DNA from 2 places in the Fusibacter fontis genome. Region 1 is predicted to be linked to the other one. Evidence: a T-box and tRNA genes for the amino acid it is inferred to sense, from the RefSeq annotation. Region 1 holds a T-box; the other holds one or more tRNA genes.
The links. A T-box is a leader RNA that pairs with one kind of tRNA and senses whether it is charged. The one in region 1 lies ahead of thrS (threonine--tRNA ligase), so its partner is inferred to be a tRNA-Thr.

Region 1 (9,670 bases):
GAATATAAACTTGAACACGTGATTGGCAATAATACATTTGCTGAAACCTTTGATGAAGAGGCTTATATTTGGGAAAATGAGTATGATAAAGTATTGAAACAATTGAATTTTTCACTCACATTATTTAAATCACAAAACGGACACTATGACCGTTACGAAGAATATCATGAGCAAAAAGCCTATTCTATAGAAGAGCTAATATCAATAACGAAACCGTATTTCGAACTTTTAGAAGTTGTCGATGGCGACACATTTAGCGCTTATACAAATACTTCTAATAGAATTTGTTTTATTGCAAAGAAAAAATAGGAGGAACGATGAAAGGTACTTTGATTACAGGCATGACTCACAATAGAGAAGTGCGTATATATGTAGCAGAAACCACTCAAATGGTGGATGCAGCGCGAAAAATTCACGACTTGTCACCTATGTCCACTGCTGCGCTTGGACGTGTCATTACAGCAGCGTCTATGATGGGAATGATGTCCAAAATAGATCAAGAAAAAATGACATTGCAAGTGAAAGGATCTAACGAGATTCCGTTAATGGTTGCAGTATCCGATACACACGGAAATGTGAAAGCCTATACGTCCAATCCAATTGCGGAACTCCGATATAATCAAGCTGGAAAATTAGATGTTGGGCAAGCTGTCGGGCAAGATGGGCAAATTATCGTCATCCGTGATTGGGATATGAAAGAACCCTTTATTGGACAAAGTCAATTGGTGAGTGGTGAAATAGCTGAAGATATCGCTCAATATTTTGCTCAATCTGAACAGCAGGCAACAGCGGTAGCATTGGGCGTGACGTTATCAAAAGATGCAACTGTGAGTTATGCCGGTGGTTTCATAGTGCAATTATTACCAGAAACAACAGAACCAACAATCGAACAGTTAGAATCCAATTTAAATCAATTGCCTTCTTTAACACAGTTGTTTGAAGAAGGCTTAGATATGCTTCAGATTGCACATCAAGTATTAGCAGGTCTTGGTTTAGACGAATTAGAATCGTATGAGCTGAATTATCAATGCGATTGTAGCGAAGAACGCATGACGCGTGCACTACTGAGCATCGGAAAAGACGAAATTAGAAATATATTGGAAGAAGATCACCAAGCTGAAATGGTGTGTCATTTCTGCAATAAAAAATACACATTTTCAGAAGAAATGTTGAAAACACTTATCGACGAACCAAGTGAAAAGCTTTCCTAAAACGATTTGACATGTGGTTTAAATAGAGGGATGATCAAACGAATGAATGGATTTATATTTGCCAGTGAAGCTATTATAAACAAGATTCGATCTCATAGAGGTTTTCAGACGAAGTGTTTGGTGGTCATTCCAGAACAAACACTTGTCGATGCAAGGCTAAAAGAACATACGGATTTGTCTTTATTTGTTGGAAATCGAGTCTGGATTCACGAAAGTATCGAATCTGTTGTTAAACCTCAAATACTCCAGATTGTTGATGAAAAATGGTATCATTCACATGTTGTTGTGGGTAATTCGCCATTATCAAATGTTTATCCACAAGATATTTCCTATAATGCTGTTCAGTTAAGCCGACATTTTTTTCATCGATTAGATATAACAGAACCAAAGATTTTAGAATTTATAAGAAATAGTACGTCGTTAGAATCAATTCATGTAAAGCAAGGTTATACAAGATGCTCAAGTCTTGTTGTTGGAAATCAAGCTGTCATCACCGAAGACAAAAAACTGTATGAAATCTATGTGACAAACGGTTATTGCGCATTGTTCATTGAGCCTGGTCAAATCGTCCTTGAAGGATTTGAACACGGATTTATCGGAGGGGTTGGCGGAACAATAGAAAAGACAGTGGTAATCAATGGTTCGCTAAAACACCATACTCAAGGAGATGTCATGAGAGATTTTATTTTAGCGCAAGATTATCAAATTCTTGAATTGAGCAGTGAAAAATTAGAAGATTGTGGATCGATTTTTTATTATCCAGTAACAGAAATGAAGGTGTAAAATATGATGAAAATTGCAATACTTGCGATCGTTGGTGCCTTGATTGGTTGGATGACCAATGTGATTGCCATAAAGCTAATGTTTAGACCGATTCATCCAGTGGGCATAAAAGGAACGCCTTTCGTATTTCAAGGACTAATTCCAAAGCGTAAGGCAGATATCGCACGCTCCATTGGAGAAGTTATTAGTGAAGAATTAATTTCCATGGATGCAATTATTGATCGGGTAATTGAAGACATGGACAAAGAGTCAATCATACAGACAATTAAAACGAAAGTCACTTCAATTGCGGAAGAAAAAATGCCATCGTTGATACCTTCTATGTTTAAGGGAATGATTATTCAGTCAATTGAAAAAATCATCGATGAAAATGGAGAACAAATTATTGTCGAAATGGGTGAGAAACTCAGTCATCATGCGATAAAGGCAATTGATATCAGCAAAATGGTAGAAGAAAAAATCATCGCATATGATTTTGAGAAAATTGAAGAAATGATTTTAAAAATCTCAAAAAATGAACTTAAGCATATAGAAATCCTTGGAGGCGTATTAGGGTTTCTCATCGGTGTTGTCCAAGGAATTATCGTTATCGGTTTAATGTGATGAAATTGTAAACAATTATCATTTGTTATTGACAAATTTGAAGACATACACTATTATAATGAATAATTAGATATTTAAGCGATTATAAAGACCAGTAATAAAGCAATGTCTTTTAGAGAGCAAATCACGTGGCTGAAATGATTTGTAAGAATAGTTTTATGAAGACTCACTTTTAGCTCAAACTGAGTAGATTTCGAAATGTTTGCGTTCACCACGTTACGGTGTTCAAGTGACTTGTCAAACAAGTTATTAGGGTGGAACCGCGAGTAACTCGTCCCTAGCAGATGCTAGTGACGGGTTTTTTTATTTTCAGCGATTCACCGAACACTTCATTTAGAAAAGAGAACCAGTGTTAAAAAATGAAAATATAGGAGGTAACATATGATTAAAATTACACTTAAAGATGGCAGTATTAAAGAAGTTGAAAAAGGAATGTCTGTCTATGATGTCGCTGCATCTATCTCAGGAAGACTTGCGAAAGAGGCGATTGTTGGAACTGTGAATGGAAAAACAGTGGATTTATCATATAAGCTAGAAGAAGATTGTGAACTGAATATTTTAAAATTTGAAGATTCTGAAGGCGCGCATGCCTTTAGACATACAGGATCCCACATCTTAGCTCAAGCAGTAAAAAGATTGTTTCCGGATGCCCAACTTGCAATTGGACCAGCAATTGAAAATGGTTTTTATTATGATTTTGATACTGAACACAAGTTTGTCCCAGAAGATTTAGAAAAAATTGAAGCTGAAATGAATAAAATTGTAAAAGAGGATCTAAAACTAGAAAGATTTGAACTTCCAAGAAATGAAGCGATTCGTTTTATGGAGGAAAAAGGTGAAAAATATAAAGTTGAACTCATCAACGATTTGCCAGAAGATGCGATTATTTCATTCTACAGACAAGGTGATTTTGTTGATTTATGTGCAGGTTGCCACGTAGCCTCAACTAAAGATGTTAAAAGCGTTAAATTACTCTCATTAGCAGGTGCATACTGGAGAGGCGATGAAAAAAATAAAATGCTTCAAAGAATATACGGAACTGCATTTCCAAAAGCTTCTATGCTTGAAGAATACGTAAATATGCTTGAAGAAGCTAAGAAGAGAGATCACCGAAAACTCGGAAAAGAGCTCGGACTCTTTGCATTGATGGAAGAGGGCCCTGGATTCCCATTCATTTTACCAAAAGGTATGGTTGTAAAAAATAACCTACTCAAATATTGGAGAGAAGTACACGACAAAGCAAACTATGTTGAAGTTGAAACTCCAATTATATTAAATAGAAAACTTTGGGAAACTTCAGGACACTGGTTCCATTATAAAGACAATATGTACACTGTGCTTATTGACGAAGAAGACTTTGCTATCAAACCGATGAACTGTCCAGGGGGCATGCTCGTTTATAAAACAGAACTTCGTTCTTATAAAGATTTTCCACTTAGGGTGGGTGAAATCGGTAGAGTTCACAGACATGAATTGTCAGGGGCATTGCATGGCTTAATGCGTGTGAGAGCATTTACTCAAGATGACGCACATATATTTATGTTGCCAGAACAAATCAAAGGCGAAATCATCAATGTAGTGAACTTGATCGACGAAGTGTATAAAACTTTTGGATTTAGTTACCATGTTGAACTATCAACTCGACCTGAAAAATCAATGGGTAGCGAAGAAGATTGGAAATTAGCTGAAGATTCACTTCAAGGCGCTCTTGAAGAATTGGGAATACAATATAAATTAAATCCAGGTGATGGTGCTTTCTATGGTCCTAAAATTGACTTCCATTTAAGAGATTGTATCGGAAGAACATGGCAATGTGGTACTATTCAGCTTGATATGCAGTTGCCACAACGCTTTGAATTATCTTATATCGGCAGTGATGGCGAAAAACATCAACCAATTGTTATTCATAGAGTTGCGTATGGATCGATTGAGCGCTTTATGGGAATCTTGATTGAAGAATTCGCAGGAAAGTTCCCAGCTTGGTTAGCACCAGTTCAAGTAAAACTTCTGACAATTGCAGATAGACATATCCCATATGCACTTGAAGTATCAAATAAACTTAAATCCATGGGAATTCGTGTTGAAATGGATGATCGTGCAGAAAAAATTGGATATAAAATAAGAGAAGCACAACTTGAAAAAAATCCTTATATGCTCATTATTGGAGATAAAGAAGCTGAACTAGGTCAAGTTTCAGTAAGATCAAGAGATAACGGAGAGCTTGGAAACTTAAGTTTAGACGTATTTGCACAAACACTTGTTGCTGAAATCAATGAACGTTCACTTAAATCAAAATTCGAAAAAAATGAAGCATAAGATTGAACGTTTCACAGTAGTTAAAAGTAATTTAAAGATATTTCTTAAAAAAGATTGACACGGTAAGCAATAATATGTTATATTAATTGAGGTTAACAAGTAGAAGTCCGCTTCTCACCATATAACGTAGAGTTCATATGGTTAATAGTATTAATGCTTACGTAATGTATGTGTATTAATAACGGCGGATTTTTAATCTGCCGTTTATTTTTTTATATAACCTAGGGGGTGTATCGTATTAAAACTGCTGAAATCAATGAAGAAATTCGCGACATTGAAGTAAGAGTCATAGGTGAAGAAAATGAGCAATTAGGTGTTATGTCTGGTAAAGAAGCGTACGCTCTAGCAATGGAACGCAAATTAGACTTAGTAAAAATTGCACCAAATGCAAAACCACCTGTATGCAAAATAATGGACTTTGGTAAGTTTCGCTATGAACAACAAAAGAAGGATAAAGAAGCACGCAAAAAGCAAAAAAGCGCGTCGCTTAAAGAAATTCGTCTTGGTTTGAACATTGAGAAAAATGATTTAGAAACCAAGTCTAAAAATGCAATTAAATTCTTACAAAGTGGTGATAAGGTGAAAGTTTCTTTACGATTCAAAGGTCGTGAAATGGGTTACACAACTCAGGGATTTGAAGTCATTAAAAAATTCACCGCAGAAATTGAAGAAGCTGGAGTTATTGAATCTCCTGCTAAATTAGAAGGTAGAAGCTTAGTTGCAACATTTGCACCTAAAAAATAAAGCGAACAATCTGGAAGGAGGAAATCAACTATGCCAAAAATGAAAACACATAGTGGTGCTGCTAAAAGAGTTAAAAAAACTGGTGGCGGAAAACTTAAAAGAAGCAAGGCATTTACAAGCCATATCTTAACCAAAAAAACTTCTAAAAGAAAAAGAGGCTTAAGACAATCAACAGTTGTTAGTGAGTCAGATATGAAACGAGTAAAAACATTATTGCCTTATTTATAGGATAATCAGAAAAAGAAGGAGGTTATGAACCATGGCAAGAATTAAAGGCGCTGTAAACGCAAAGAAAAAACACAAAAAAATTCTTAAATTAGCTAAAGGCTTCTACGGCCAAAAAAGCTTAGTATTTAAAGCAGCAAACCCTGCAGTTATGAGATCATTAAGATCTGCATATGTAGGTAGAAAATTAAGAAAAAGAGATTTTAGAAAATTATGGATTGCACGTATCAATGCAGGTGCAAGACAAAATGGTTTAAGCTATTCTAAATTTATGAATGGTCTTAAAAAAGCAAACATCGAAATCAACAGAAAAGTGTTGTCAGAAATGGCAATCAATCACCCTGAAGATTTTGCTAAATTAGTAACTGTTGCAAAAGGTCAGTTATAATTTAGTATAAAGATTAAATAAAGGAGCATTTAGATGAAATTTCAGCTAAGCTCCTTTTTTGTGCGTCTAAGTGTGAAATAGCTTGAAGAATCAAGAATTGTATCTTGTATACATGCTATAGATAGCATATAATGTTGATGTAAATAAATTATAAGGAGTGTGTGTTATGGCATTTTTAGACAAAGTGATTGAAATTGCTCGTAAAGACGTCCAAACGATCGTTTTACCAGAAGCGTTTGACCCTAGAACAATTGAAGCGACTCATAAAATATTAGAAATGGGCATCGCAAAAGTTATTTTAGTTGGAGATAGAAGCAAAATATTAGCTTCTGCCGGAGAATGGAAAATCGAAGAGGCTATTTTTATTGATCCAAATAATTTCGATCAATTAGATGCATTTGCTGCTGAACTTGCGAACATTCGAAAAAGCAAAGGCATGACAATTGATGAAGCAAAGTCCATTTTACTTGAAAGTGAATTGTTCTTTGGCGTGATGTTAGTTAAAATGGGATTCGCTGGTGGAATGGTTGCAGGTGCAGCTAATTCAACTGCAAACGTATTAAGACCAGCACTACAAATTTTAAAAACAGCTCCTGGTACAAAACTCGTATCAGCAGTATTCTTGATGGAAGTTCCAGATTGTGATTTAGGCGAAAATGGATTGTTCATTTTTGGCGATTGCGCACTTAATCCAAATCCAACTGCAGAAGAATTAGCACACATTGCCATTAGTTCTGCTAAAACATTTGAATCGATCGTTCATGCTGAACCAAAAGTAAGTATTTTATCCTTCTCATCAAAAGGATCTGCATCGCATCCAGATGTTGATAAAGTTGTTGAAGCAACACGTATTGCAAAAGAACTCGCACCAGAATTAGCGCTTGATGGCGAGCTTCAATTTGACGCTGCTGTTGTCGCTTCTGTTGGAAAGAAAAAAGCGCCAGAATCAAAAGTTGCTGGAGAAGCAAACGTTATTATCTTCCCTGACCTCGATGCTGGTAATATTGGATATAAATTGGTTCAAAGATTGGCTAAAGCAAATGCATATGGCCCAATTTGCCAAGGTCTTGCAATGCCAGTGAATGACTTATCACGAGGCTGCTATGCAGACGATATCGTTGGCACAGTGGCATTAACCGCTTTACAAGCGCAAATGCAAAATAAATAGCTCTAAAGTACCTTACAATTACATGTAAAAATCAATGTAAAATTTCGTGTTTTACATTGATTTTTTTTGCATTTTACATAAGACTTTGATACAATGATTGTTGTTGTTCATGAGAATAACTTCATGGAGGAAATATGCAAAAAAGACGTTTAATCAATCGACCACTGAATCCATCTCAGATCGTACTACTAAGTTTTTTAGGTGTTATTATAATGGGCGCTTTAGTATTGATGCTTCCCATTAGTTCGGCATCAAGAGAGATAACGCCATTTATTGATACATTGTTTACATCCACTTCAGCTGTTTGTGTTACAGGATTAGCTGTTGTCGACACTGGGACTTATTGGTCTGTGTTTGGAAAAACAGTCATCTTAATTTTAATTCAAATAGGTGGCCTTGGCTTTATGACATTGACCACGTCTATCGCAATTCTTTTTGGTAAAAAAATAGGTCTTCGCAATCGAATCATCATGCAAGAAGCACTCAATCAGTTCTCATTGGCTGGTGTTATCCGACTCACGCGATATGTCATTTTTGCCACTTTTGCAATTGAAGGGCTCGGCGCATTTTTTCTATCGACTCGATTTGTTCCCCTATATGGACTAAAAAATGGCCTATATTATTCTGTTTTTCATTCAGTTTCGGCTTTTTGTAATGCTGGTTTTGATATTATTGGTCATTACAGAGGCTTAACACCATTTGTTACGGACCCAATTGTGAATTTCACTATTATGTCTTTGATCGTTTTAGGGGGTATTGGTTTTGTCGTTATCGCCGATTTATCAAGATTAAAGCGCATTCGCGAATGGTCACTTCATACTAAATTAGTGGTATTAGTGACTGTACTGTTGATATTTATTGGTTTTACCTTGATTTTTGGATTAGAATATCACAATCCGAAAACGATGGCGTCTTTGACGTTGCCACAAAAAATAATGGCTTCACTCTTTCAAGCGATTACACCAAGAACCGCAGGATTTAATACTGTAGATGTTGCAGGGTTAACTTCAGCAACACGTTTTGTCATGATGCTCCTGATGTTTATCGGTGGTTCACCTGGTTCTACAGCCGGTGGTATTAAGACGACGACGTTTGGACTCATGATTTTGTCTATTATTTCAGTTTTCAATGGTTCAGAAGAAATTAACTTCGCAAAAAGACGGATTTCGAAAGATACCATCAATAAGGCACTATCTGTTATATTAATCTCAATTATTTGGATTATGTCCATGATTTTTGTTTTGTTACTTATTCAACCCGATATGACATTTGAGCAGTTGTCATTTGAAGCCTTAAGTGCTTTTGGTACGGTTGGTCTTTCAACAGGAATCACCCCATTTTTGAGTATTCCAGGTAAAAGTGTATTGGCACTGATGATGTTTTTCGGCAGAGTAGGTCCATTAACGGTTGTTATTTCAATTAGTAGTAAAGCAGCAGCAAATAAGAGAGATTTAATTAAATATCCAGAAGGAAAAATTATCGTCGGATAATATGGAGGCATAAAATGGTAAAGCAATTCGTTGTAATTGGTTGTGGTAGATTTGGACAAAGTGTCGCGATTAAATTAGCAGAACTCGGATGCGAAGTTATGGTTGTCGATGACAATCAGGAAATTATTCAAAGTATTTCGGATAAAGTAACGTACGCGGTTCAGGCAGATGCCACAGATGAAAATACGATTAAAGCACTTGGCATTCGAAATTTTGATGTTGCAATTGTAACAATTGGTTCAGACATTCAATCGTCAATACTTGTGACGTTATTGGTGAAAGAATTAGGCGTTAAACATATCGTTGCTAAAGCACAAAATCCAGCGCACGCAAAAGTACTTTATAAAATTGGCGCTAATCGCGTTGTTTTTCCAGAAAAAGAGATGGGCGTACGCGTTGCAAAGAGTTTAGTATCAAGTAATGTCCTTGATTTAATTGATTTAGCTCCTGAATATAGTATTCTTGAAATTAAAATGAATGACGAGTGGGTCGGAAAAAGTTTGGTGGATATCAACATGAGACGTACTCATCAGATTTCAGTAATTGCCATTCGCAGAGGCGATGAGGTAGATATCAATGTAGCACCAGATCGCATTTTGTTGAAAGATGATATTTTAATCGTTATCGGAAATAATAATGATTTGAAGAAAATAGAAAAGAACTAGTTAGATTGCTTGATCAATGGAGGTGTGAGTGGAGAAACAAAATTCTATTTATGAAATTGCATCTGCTCAAAATAAGA
Region 2 (9,670 bases), 500 kb from region 1:
GATTAGCGGTCTTCGCTTTAAACACTTTTTCCAAACGGATGATTCGGTTGTTCTTTTTCTTGCGATTGATTGTTTTGAATGTTTTGAGCATTCACCACTTCTGCTTCAAGTCGTTCTTTTTCTTCTTTCTCTCGAACCGCTTTTCGCTCGCTTTCAATTTTTTCACGATTTTCTTCTATATGAGATGCCAATGCTTCTAAACCATTTTCAAATGCCATTTTAAATTCATCACCACTAATGGTTTCAAATTTAAGAAGCGCTTCTGCAATTGTGTGAAGTTTGTCTAAATGATCTTCTAATAAAGTTTTAGCCTTATCGTATGCACTATCGACAATATTTCTAACTTCGCGATCAATTTCTGCAGCAACATGCTCTGAGTAGTTTTTCATCGAAGTAAAATCTCTACCTAAAAAGACTTCATCTTCTGTTTCATAACTCATTGCGCCTAAATTATCACTCATGGCATATTTCATCACCATTGCTTTGGCAATTTTCGTTACTCGACTTAAGTCATTTTGAGCACCTGTGCTGATATCTCCTAATACGAGACTTTCCGCTACTCGTCCACCTAATAAGATAATGAGTTCACGTTCCATTCCCTTTTTAGTTGCGTAACTTCTATCCTCTTCAGGTAATTGCATTGTGAAACCACCTGCACGACCTCTTGGAATAATCGTCACTTGATGAACTGGATCTGAATCCGGCAATACATTTGCTAGCACTGCATGCCCAGCTTCATGGTAAGCCGTTAATCTACGTTCTTTTTCACTGACAATTCGACTTTTCTTCTCAACGCCTGCAATTACTTTTGTAATCGCTTCTTTGATAGATTCCATACGAATCACTTTATCATCTTTTCTAGCAGATAGTAATGCAGCTTCATTCATGACATTTTCTAAATCCGCCGGTGTAAAACCAGGAGTACTTTGCGCTAATTTCGCATAATCCACATCGGTTGATATCGGTTTATTTTTAGCGTGAATTTTAATAATTTGTTCACGCTCACGAATATCCGGAACACCCACAGTTACTTCTCTATCAAAACGTCCTGGTCTCAATAGCGCTGGATCTAAAATATCCGGTCTGTTGGTTGCAGCGATGACGATGACACCTTGATTATCTGCAAAGCCGTCCATTTCAACAAGTAATTGATTCAGTGTTTGTTCACGTTCGTCGTGACCGCCACCTAAACCTGCTCCACGTCTTCTACCAACTGCATCGATTTCATCAATAAATACAATACAAGGTGAATTTTTCTTAGCTTCTTCAAATAAATCTCTTACCCTTGAAGCTCCGACCCCTACAAACATTTCAACGAAGTCAGATCCTGATATTGTATAAAACGGAACACCAGCTTCTCCTGCACAAGCTCTAGATAAATAAGTTTTACCGGTACCTGGAGGGCCAACCATTAGAATCCCCTTTGGTATTCTCGCGCCTAATGATAAATATTTTCTTGGGAATTTTAAGAAATCAACGATTTCTTGCATTTCCTCTTTTTCTTCTTTTAAGCCAGCCACATCTGCAAACGTAATTTTTCTCGCAGTATCTTTTACGATTTTTGCTCTACTTTTACCAAACGACATGACTTTCGAACCGCCACCTTGTGAGTTCTGCATAAAAATAAACCAAAACACACCTAGCAGAATAAACATGATCAGCGTAGGTAATATTTCTAGTAAAAACGGCGTACTACTCGGTTGAACACCATTGAGTGAAAAATCCTTTTGAGATTGTTGATACGCCAGGATCATATCACCTGTTTGAGTGGCAAGCATCGTCGGAACATAACTCGTAAATGCATCTTCATTTACTAATGTCCCCGAGACTTTATTCCCTTCTATCTTAACTTCTTTTATTTGATCATTAGCCATTTTACTAATAAATTGATCATAACTCAATTCTTGTGTTTTTGTGCCGTCAACACCAGCCATTTTCACAAAAATTACGATGCCAATAAATATTAGCAAATACATCAAGGCTTGCTTCTGACCTTTCTTCATAGCTTCCTCCTTTGGTGAGTGTACATCATATTATTTTAGCACAATTATCTACTTTCAACAAGTTCTCGAAAACTAATAATCATGATGTTTTTCGTTTTTTCTGTAATTTTGCATTGTTCACTGATTCTCATATCTTTTACCCAAATTATCTTTTCTTCATCACAAACTAAAGGGATTTTATCTCTTTCAACATTGGGTATTTTTTCATCGATAAAAAATGCTTTAATTTTCTTATTTCCCTTCATTCCAAGCGGAACAAAGGCATCTCCTTGTCGCCGATATCTCACTTCAAGATTTCCTAAAATGCAGTCTGCATCTATTGCAACACAAGTTGCACTATATTGATATCGATTTCTTTCTTCTATAGGAATGACTTTTGTATAAATTCTCTCATCGCATGGATCTCCCATCATCGTACAAGCATTCGATGAATCTGTAGATGGATATTCTTGGAAAATTAACGCACCATACGTACGGATAACTCGATGACGACTGTCTAACTGACAATACGCTCCCGACCGATTTAACAACATAATTTGCTCGATGATGTCAAACGATATATTTTTCAAGTCCCCTCGAAGTATCTCTATGCAATGTCGAATGAGTTGACGCTGTTCAGCTTTTGACTTGGTCTTCATTTTATCATAATCAAGCTGTATTCCAACCTGTGTTTGACGGCAATACGTCTGAAAAAGTTCCTTCTGGTAATCGCTCCAAAATGCTTTTTCTTCTTTCATAATCTGTACCGTACGCTGTATCGCGTCTTGAAATGATGGATTGTAATGGGTTGACAGATGCGGTATTAATTCATTGCGAATTCTATTTCTCAAGTAGTCATTTTCATCATTGGTATGATCCCGTCGTGGTTCTAAACCATTTTCCAAACAATAACTTTCAATTGATTGACGATCAACATCCAAAAGTGGTCGAATAATTTGTTGATCTCGCATATATTCAATCGATGCGAGACCATCAATACCTGAACCTCTCAATAAATTCATTAAGAACGTTTCCGTTACGTCATTTTTATTCTGAGCAACTGCAATTTTTGTTGCCTGTTCAATATGTCTAACTTCTTCAAATTTCTCATATCGCACAATGCGCCCCGCTTCCTCAAATGAAATATTATTTATCTGAGAAAGCGATGACACATCTACTTTAAAGGTATAACACGGAATGTGATTCTGCGCACAAAATGATTGACAGAACTGTTCGTCCGCGTCTGCAAACTCTCCACGCAACATGTGATTGATGTGTACTGCCACTAAAGATATTGGCCATTCGTCTTTTATGGCATTCAAGGCATGTAATAACGTCAAAGAATCAGGTCCACCTGAAAATCCAACGACTACCTTATCACCGGTCGTCAACAATTGATTCTCTTTGATTGTTTTTCGAATTTGACACATCACATCACATAGCATTTTTATTCTCCTGAAATGGCAAGTTTTTTAATTTTTACAGATGCAGAACCTGTGTAAGGTTCCGCCATAATTGAAAATTCAAAGTCTGAAGAAAACGCTTCGATATCATTTAAAAGTTCGAAATAGTTTCCAGCAACTGTAATTTGCGATACCGGCTTTCCAAGTTTTCCACCTGAAATCTCATAACCATGGCACTGAAGTGAAAAATCACCTGAAATTGGGTCAAGTCCGGCATGCATTCCTTGTAAACTCGTCACATAAACGCCCTCACCAATATCTGAAATCATCTCATCAAACGAGATGGTACCCGGTTTAACGATCAAATTAGATGGTGAGATGCCAACCGTTCCTTTATAAGACGCCTTACTGGCATTTCCAGTAGATTCAACCCCGTCTTTATTGGCTGTTTTAAGATTATGGAAAAATGTTTTTAGTACACCTTCTTCAATAAGTGTGTTCTTCTGTGTCGCAACGCCTTCTGCATCAAAACTTGAAGAAGCTAATCCCATCTCTAAATGCGGATCATCAACAACTGTTAAAACCGAAGTCGACACTTGATCACCTAATCGACCCGCCATTTGAGAAAGGTCTTTCTGAACGTGCTCTGCATTGTAAACGTCGATAAATGCACTAAAGAATTCTGCAAACGTCCCATTTTTAATGACAACTGGACATGTTTTTGACTTAACGGTCTTTGCACCCAACATACTGAGCGCTTCTTCAGCAGCTTGTTTGATAATTTTAGCTTGTGATAGCTGATAAAAATCATTGGATATGTCGTATCCAAGACCCGTCCTTGTATCTACTCCGTCAGAAACCACAATCATCGCATATGCATAACAAATATTGGATAGTTCAGTGACATCAAGACCTTTGGTGTTTTTAATACGTCTAAACGACTCAGATTCATTGTATTGATTATATGAAATACTTTTGATTCGAGGATCATATGCTTTTAGTTCGCGTTCTAACGACAACATAAATTCTATTTTTTCACTGATTGGAGATTGACTTAACTGCTCATTATAATGATTGATTTCCGGATAAGACTCTGAGCCTTTAAATAAGAACACTTCATCGTCCGATTCAATGACTCTTGCATTGTCATATGCTTCTAAAACGAGCATTTCGATGGCTTTTTCATCAATAATTTCTGAATACGCATATCCGAGTTTACCATCTAACATCGCGCGGTAGGATAAACCACTATTTTCACTTAAATTGTACTTATCAATCGCACCATCATATACTGAGATATCAGTTGATTTATTTCGAACATAATAGATTTCTTGCTCTTGAAATCCCTTTTGTTTTCCCTTTTCAAATAAAAGTTCTAATAATCTCGAATCCATTACGCTTCCTCCCTTCCGCCTACTGTTATTTCAGATACTTTTAGCGCAGGTTGTCCAAGTCCCGCAGGAATCGAGCCACTTACAGAACCACACATCCCTTCTCCAGAACCAAAATTATCACTAATCATCTCGATTTTTTGAAGCACTTCAAGTCCAGTTCCAATTAGAGTTGCGCCTTTTACCGGTGCTGTAATTTTTCCATTTTCAATTAAATAGCCTTCTTGTACAGAAAAATTGAATTCGCCTGTCGCTGTGTTGACAGAACCTCCACCTAAGTACTTCGCATAGAGTCCATACTCAATAGACCCAATCATGTCCTCAAACTTGGATTGTCCATTTAAGATATACGTATTGGTCATACGTGAGGTTGGCGCAAATTTATAAGATTGTCGTCTAGAAGAACCTGTGATATCCGCATTCATTCTTCTTGCATTGAGTTTATCAATCATATATCCAGTCAAAACGCCGTCTTTAATTAAAACATTTCTTTGAGTTGGCGTTCCTTCATCATCATAATTTGATGAGCCCCATTCATTCGCTATGGTTCCGTCATCTACTGCATTAACAATGTCTGAAGCGATTTTTTGTCCCATTTTATCCGCGTAGACACTATTGCCTTTAGCAACAGATGTTGCTTCCAATCCATGACCACATGCCTCGTGAAAAATAACCCCACCAAATTTATTGTCGAGAATAACCGGGAATTTTCCACTAGGTGACGATTGTGCATCTAGCATCGTCTTCGCAATACGTGCAGATTCTCTTCCAATCCACTCGACGTCAATTTCATCATACAGTTCAAACCCTTTGCCTGAACCTTTTCCAATAAACCCTCTTTGCATTTTTCCATCTTTTTGTGCGACCGTGTCTATTAAATAGCGTGTACGAACACGTTCATCTTCAACGAATTTTCCTTCAGAATTGGCAATTAAAACATTCTGCTTATAATCTAAATATGTGACAATAACTTGGTTGATTGAAGCGTCATATTTTGATGCTGCTTCAAATCCGCGTTTCATCAAATCTACCTTTGATTGTTTCGAAACACTTGAAGGCATAACCTTAACCGGATGTGCTTGAACAGGGGATGTCATGACAAAATCTATTTTAGCATTTTGAGGAATCCCTTTTATCGCTGCTGCCGCTTTTTTAGCCACTTCCACTAAGTGATCTCGGCTATTTTCACAAGTGTATGTATAAACACTGTTTAACCCTTGAAAAATTCTAATGCCAATGCCATAATCTCTACCTGATAATGATTTTTCAATTTTGCCTTTTACCAATTCCATCGAATTGTTAAAACGATCTTCGACAAAAATCTCAGCAAAGTCACCACCAGTTGATAAAGCCGCTTGTAATACGTCGCTTACAACTTGCTTATTTAACATGCCGCTACCTCCAAATGAATATTAATAAAACATATCGTAACACTAAATAATAAACGATGTATGGTGAGTGTGTTAACATTTTATTAAGAATTGAAAACTGTTAATAACGCAAACCGACCCTACACCTATTTATTTTAACCCATTACATATTTTCCAACAACTTATTTTAATGAAATCTCTATCCCCACACGCAAAAAAACCTTCAGATTTCTCTGAAGGTTAAAATGGAGCCGGTGATGGGACTCGAACCCGCGACCTACTGATTACAAGTCAGTTGCTCTACCAATTGAGCTACACCGGCATAATATATATAATTTTGCTGCGCACCCTCCTAGAAACTTCGTTTCTCATGTCGGGTAATTTTGCTGCGCCCCTCCTAGAAACTTCGTTTCTCATGTCGGGTAATTTTGCTGCGCAAAATTATAAATGGCGATCCAGAAGGGACTCGAACCCTCGACCTCTAGCGTGACAGGCTAGCGTTCTAACCAACTGAACTACTGGACCGCGTTGTTACGAACAAGATTTATATTACACGATTGAGGCAGTTTTGTCAACACTTTTAGCCCAATTTTTCGACGATAAATCCTTCTAAATTATCATAGTCGCTAGCAAAATACTTTTCTATCGCCAATTGATCTAAAACTTGTTGTAATATCAATCCCCCGGCATAAATAATATCCGCTCTTTTCTCCTCAAGTCCAACAATTCCTTTTCTTTCTTCTACAGATAGATGCAAGAGTTTTTGATTGTAATTGCTTATTTGTTCTTTTGTTACGCAAAGTCCATGGACGGCTTGACGCGAGTAAACAGAAACTTGATGTACCATTGTAGCAAAAGTCGTTGCTGTTCCTCCAATTCCAATTGCTTCTGATATTTTATAACGAGAAATTTCATGGATCACTGTCTCAAGTGCGTCTTTGATATAAGCATCTATTGTACTTTTCTCATCTGAAGTCGCTGGATCGTGCGATATAAACGCACCCGTCAATCTAACTGCACCGATGTCCAAGCTATGCGAGAAGATGATTCCCTGCTGGTTACCCACGATTAATTCCGTTGAACCACCGCCAATATCTATAATAAGTAGATTTTCATCTGTTAGATGTGCGCCCATCAAAACGCCTTTGAAACCAATCTCCGCTTCCTTCTTACCACTGATAACTTCAAGTTGCATTCCCGTTTGATTAAAAATCATTTGTTTAAAGATGTCTGAATTCTTAGAATCTCGAACGGCACTTGTCGCCATGATAAAAATATGTTCTGCGCCAAACGAGATTGCTTCCCGCTTAAAGCTATCAATCGCATCTACCGAGTCTTTCATTCGTTCGATATCCAGCATTTTAGTTTCATTGACACCTTTTCCCAATCGAGTCATCCTCAATTTTTTACACGCATCATCAAATCGCCCTTCGTGGTAATTTGCCAACAAAAGACGGATTGAATTCGTCCCTACATCTATACACGCTACTTTCAAAAGAACCTCCTTATTCACCATCGCCTTCATCTTGCAATCCTTTTATCAAGAAAATGATTTCATTGGGTTTTACCATTTTTAATCGCTTTCTAGCAATTTGCTCGACCGCTTCTGTCGACAGAGAATAAATGTACTCATCTTCAAGTTTATCAATATCGCGATCAATCATCGCAATTTCCGTTTTCAATTCCTTCTGTACCCCTTTTAACTCATCAAGCTTTGTCTCAGTTTGGTACATCAAAAATCCGTAATATCCCAGAAGCATCAACACGATGAGAAAGGTTACTTTATTTCGCTTAAAAAATTTCCTTTTGGTTTTCATTGGAACAACACCATCTCCTATTCACTTTCAGAAATGACCTCATATAATAACTTTGAACTCTCTTTTGTGACGTGTTCATCAAGCGCACAAATCTTCACTTGCATTTGTTTGCTCCCTAGGCGAATACTGAGCTCATCTCCAATTGCAACTTCTGTACCTGGTTTTGCTACTTTGCCATTAACAAGAATTCTGCCTTGATCACAAGCTTCTTTCGCAATAGTTCTTCTTTTTATTAGTCTAGCATTTTTTAAATATTTATCAATTCTCATTTTGTACCTCCATAAATCAAGAAAAAGCAGCTAGGCTGCTTTTTCTGATATCATTATGCATTTACTGTTTCTTTTAAAGCTTTACCTGCTTTGAAAACAGGAGCTTTTGAAGCTGGAATATTAATTGTTTCTTTAGGATTTCTAGGGTTTCTTCCAGTTCTTTGTTTTCTTTCTCTAACATCAAAAGTACCGAAACCTACTAATTGAACTTTACCACTTTTAGCAAGTTCTTCCTCTACGCTTTTCATGAAAGCATTTAATGCTAACTCAGCATCTTTTTTAGTTAAACCAGATTTTTCAGCCATACTAGCTACTAATTCAGCTTTATTCACAATATAACCTCCTCAAATTATTAAGTTGTTTTAACTATTATAAGTATACGTTGAAATTTCAACTTTTACAAGAGTTTTTATAAATTTTTTCATAATTATTTTGACTTTTTAGATTCACTCCACAAAACGTTCATTTCCTCACGTATCAATATGTTGGGGGTCTTATTCATTTTTTTCAAGTTTTCTTCAATATATGAAAATCTGTTCACAAATTTTTCAATTGCATCCACAAGCGCTTGTTCGGCATCAATTTTCAAAAGACGTGCGACATTGCTGATAATGAGCAGCAAATCTCCCAGTTCTTCTTTTATTTCATCCTCACGGTTTTCTTGAATCGCAATTTCCCACTCTTTCAGTTCTTCGTGAATTTTCTCAACTGCATCAAGAGGCGAATCCCAATCAAAGCCCACAGCAGCCGCCTTCTTTTGTACTTTTTGAGCACGCATCAAACTTGGCAAGCTATAAGTCACCGACTTCATACTTTCTGCTATTGAAGTTAAGGCTTTTTCTTCATCCTTAATCATTTGCCAATTTGCCAAAACTTCCTCTGAATCTTTCACATCTACAGAACCAAATACATGAGGATGTCTACGAATCATTTTTTCACAAATTCCACGAATGACATCATTCATGTCAAAGTAGCCGTCATCCGATGCAATCGAAGCATGAAAAACCACTTGTAAAAGTACATCTCCAAGTTCCTCAATTAAATTTTCCTCATGACCTTTCACAATGGCATCTTTAACTTCATAGGCTTCTTCAATCAAATTACTTGCTAACGACTCATGTGTTTGCTCTCTATCCCACGGACATCCATTTTCACCTCGTAAAATGGCAATAACATCTTCGAGTTCTCTGAGCTCATGGCGAATAGATTTGCCACCTGGCACAAACAAACTTGTCAAATGATTAAAATCATCTGGTGTGTGATCGAGTTCGCAAAGCGGCACTGTTTTAATCATTTCTTGACAAGGAATACCAGCCCCTCTGATAATGGTCACCAAATGTTCATCCTCCCAAACATCCATAAGCGCTAATTTAAGATGAGATGCTGACATTTGATCATAAACTTGAATAAACAAATGATCCTTGGTTGCATTCATCCA

Region 2: it encodes a tRNA-Thr, which carries the amino acid that the T-box ahead of thrS (threonine--tRNA ligase) is inferred to sense. The anticodon was not compared.

The regions. Positions count from the first base shown of each region.
Region 1 is NZ_AP042445.1:1,420,916-1,430,585, reverse strand. It holds gene ACZ41W_RS06475 (class I SAM-dependent DNA methyltransferase) at 1-309, shown strand, start outside; gene hslO (Hsp33 family molecular chaperone HslO) at 318-1,211, shown strand; gene ACZ41W_RS06465 (DUF6873 family GME fold protein) at 1,254-1,994, shown strand; gene ACZ41W_RS06460 (DUF445 domain-containing protein) at 1,998-2,597, shown strand; T-box leader at 2,670-2,879, shown strand; gene thrS (threonine--tRNA ligase) at 2,979-4,913, shown strand; ribosomal protein L20 leader region at 5,005-5,131, shown strand; gene infC (translation initiation factor IF-3) at 5,142-5,657, shown strand; gene rpmI (50S ribosomal protein L35) at 5,688-5,885, shown strand; gene rplT (50S ribosomal protein L20) at 5,917-6,270, shown strand; gene pta (phosphate acetyltransferase) at 6,437-7,438, shown strand; gene ACZ41W_RS06430 (TrkH family potassium uptake protein) at 7,573-8,928, shown strand; gene ACZ41W_RS06425 (potassium channel family protein) at 8,943-9,593, shown strand; gene ACZ41W_RS06420 (TrmH family RNA methyltransferase) at 9,622-9,670, shown strand, end outside.
Region 2 is NZ_AP042445.1:1,920,027-1,929,696, forward strand. It holds gene ftsH (ATP-dependent zinc metalloprotease FtsH) at 18-2,003, opposite strand; gene tilS (tRNA lysidine(34) synthetase TilS) at 2,048-3,427, opposite strand; gene ACZ41W_RS08770 (TldD/PmbA family protein) at 3,430-4,779, opposite strand; gene ACZ41W_RS08775 (TldD/PmbA family protein) at 4,779-6,167, opposite strand; tRNA gene ACZ41W_RS08780 (tRNA-Thr) at 6,393-6,468, opposite strand; tRNA gene ACZ41W_RS08785 (tRNA-Asp) at 6,595-6,671, opposite strand; gene ACZ41W_RS08790 (Ppx/GppA phosphatase family protein) at 6,727-7,641, opposite strand; gene ACZ41W_RS08795 (FtsB family cell division protein) at 7,652-7,963, opposite strand; gene ACZ41W_RS08800 (RNA-binding S4 domain-containing protein) at 7,981-8,232, opposite strand; gene ACZ41W_RS08805 (HU family DNA-binding protein) at 8,286-8,564, opposite strand; gene yabN (bifunctional methyltransferase/pyrophosphohydrolase YabN) at 8,660-9,670, opposite strand, start outside.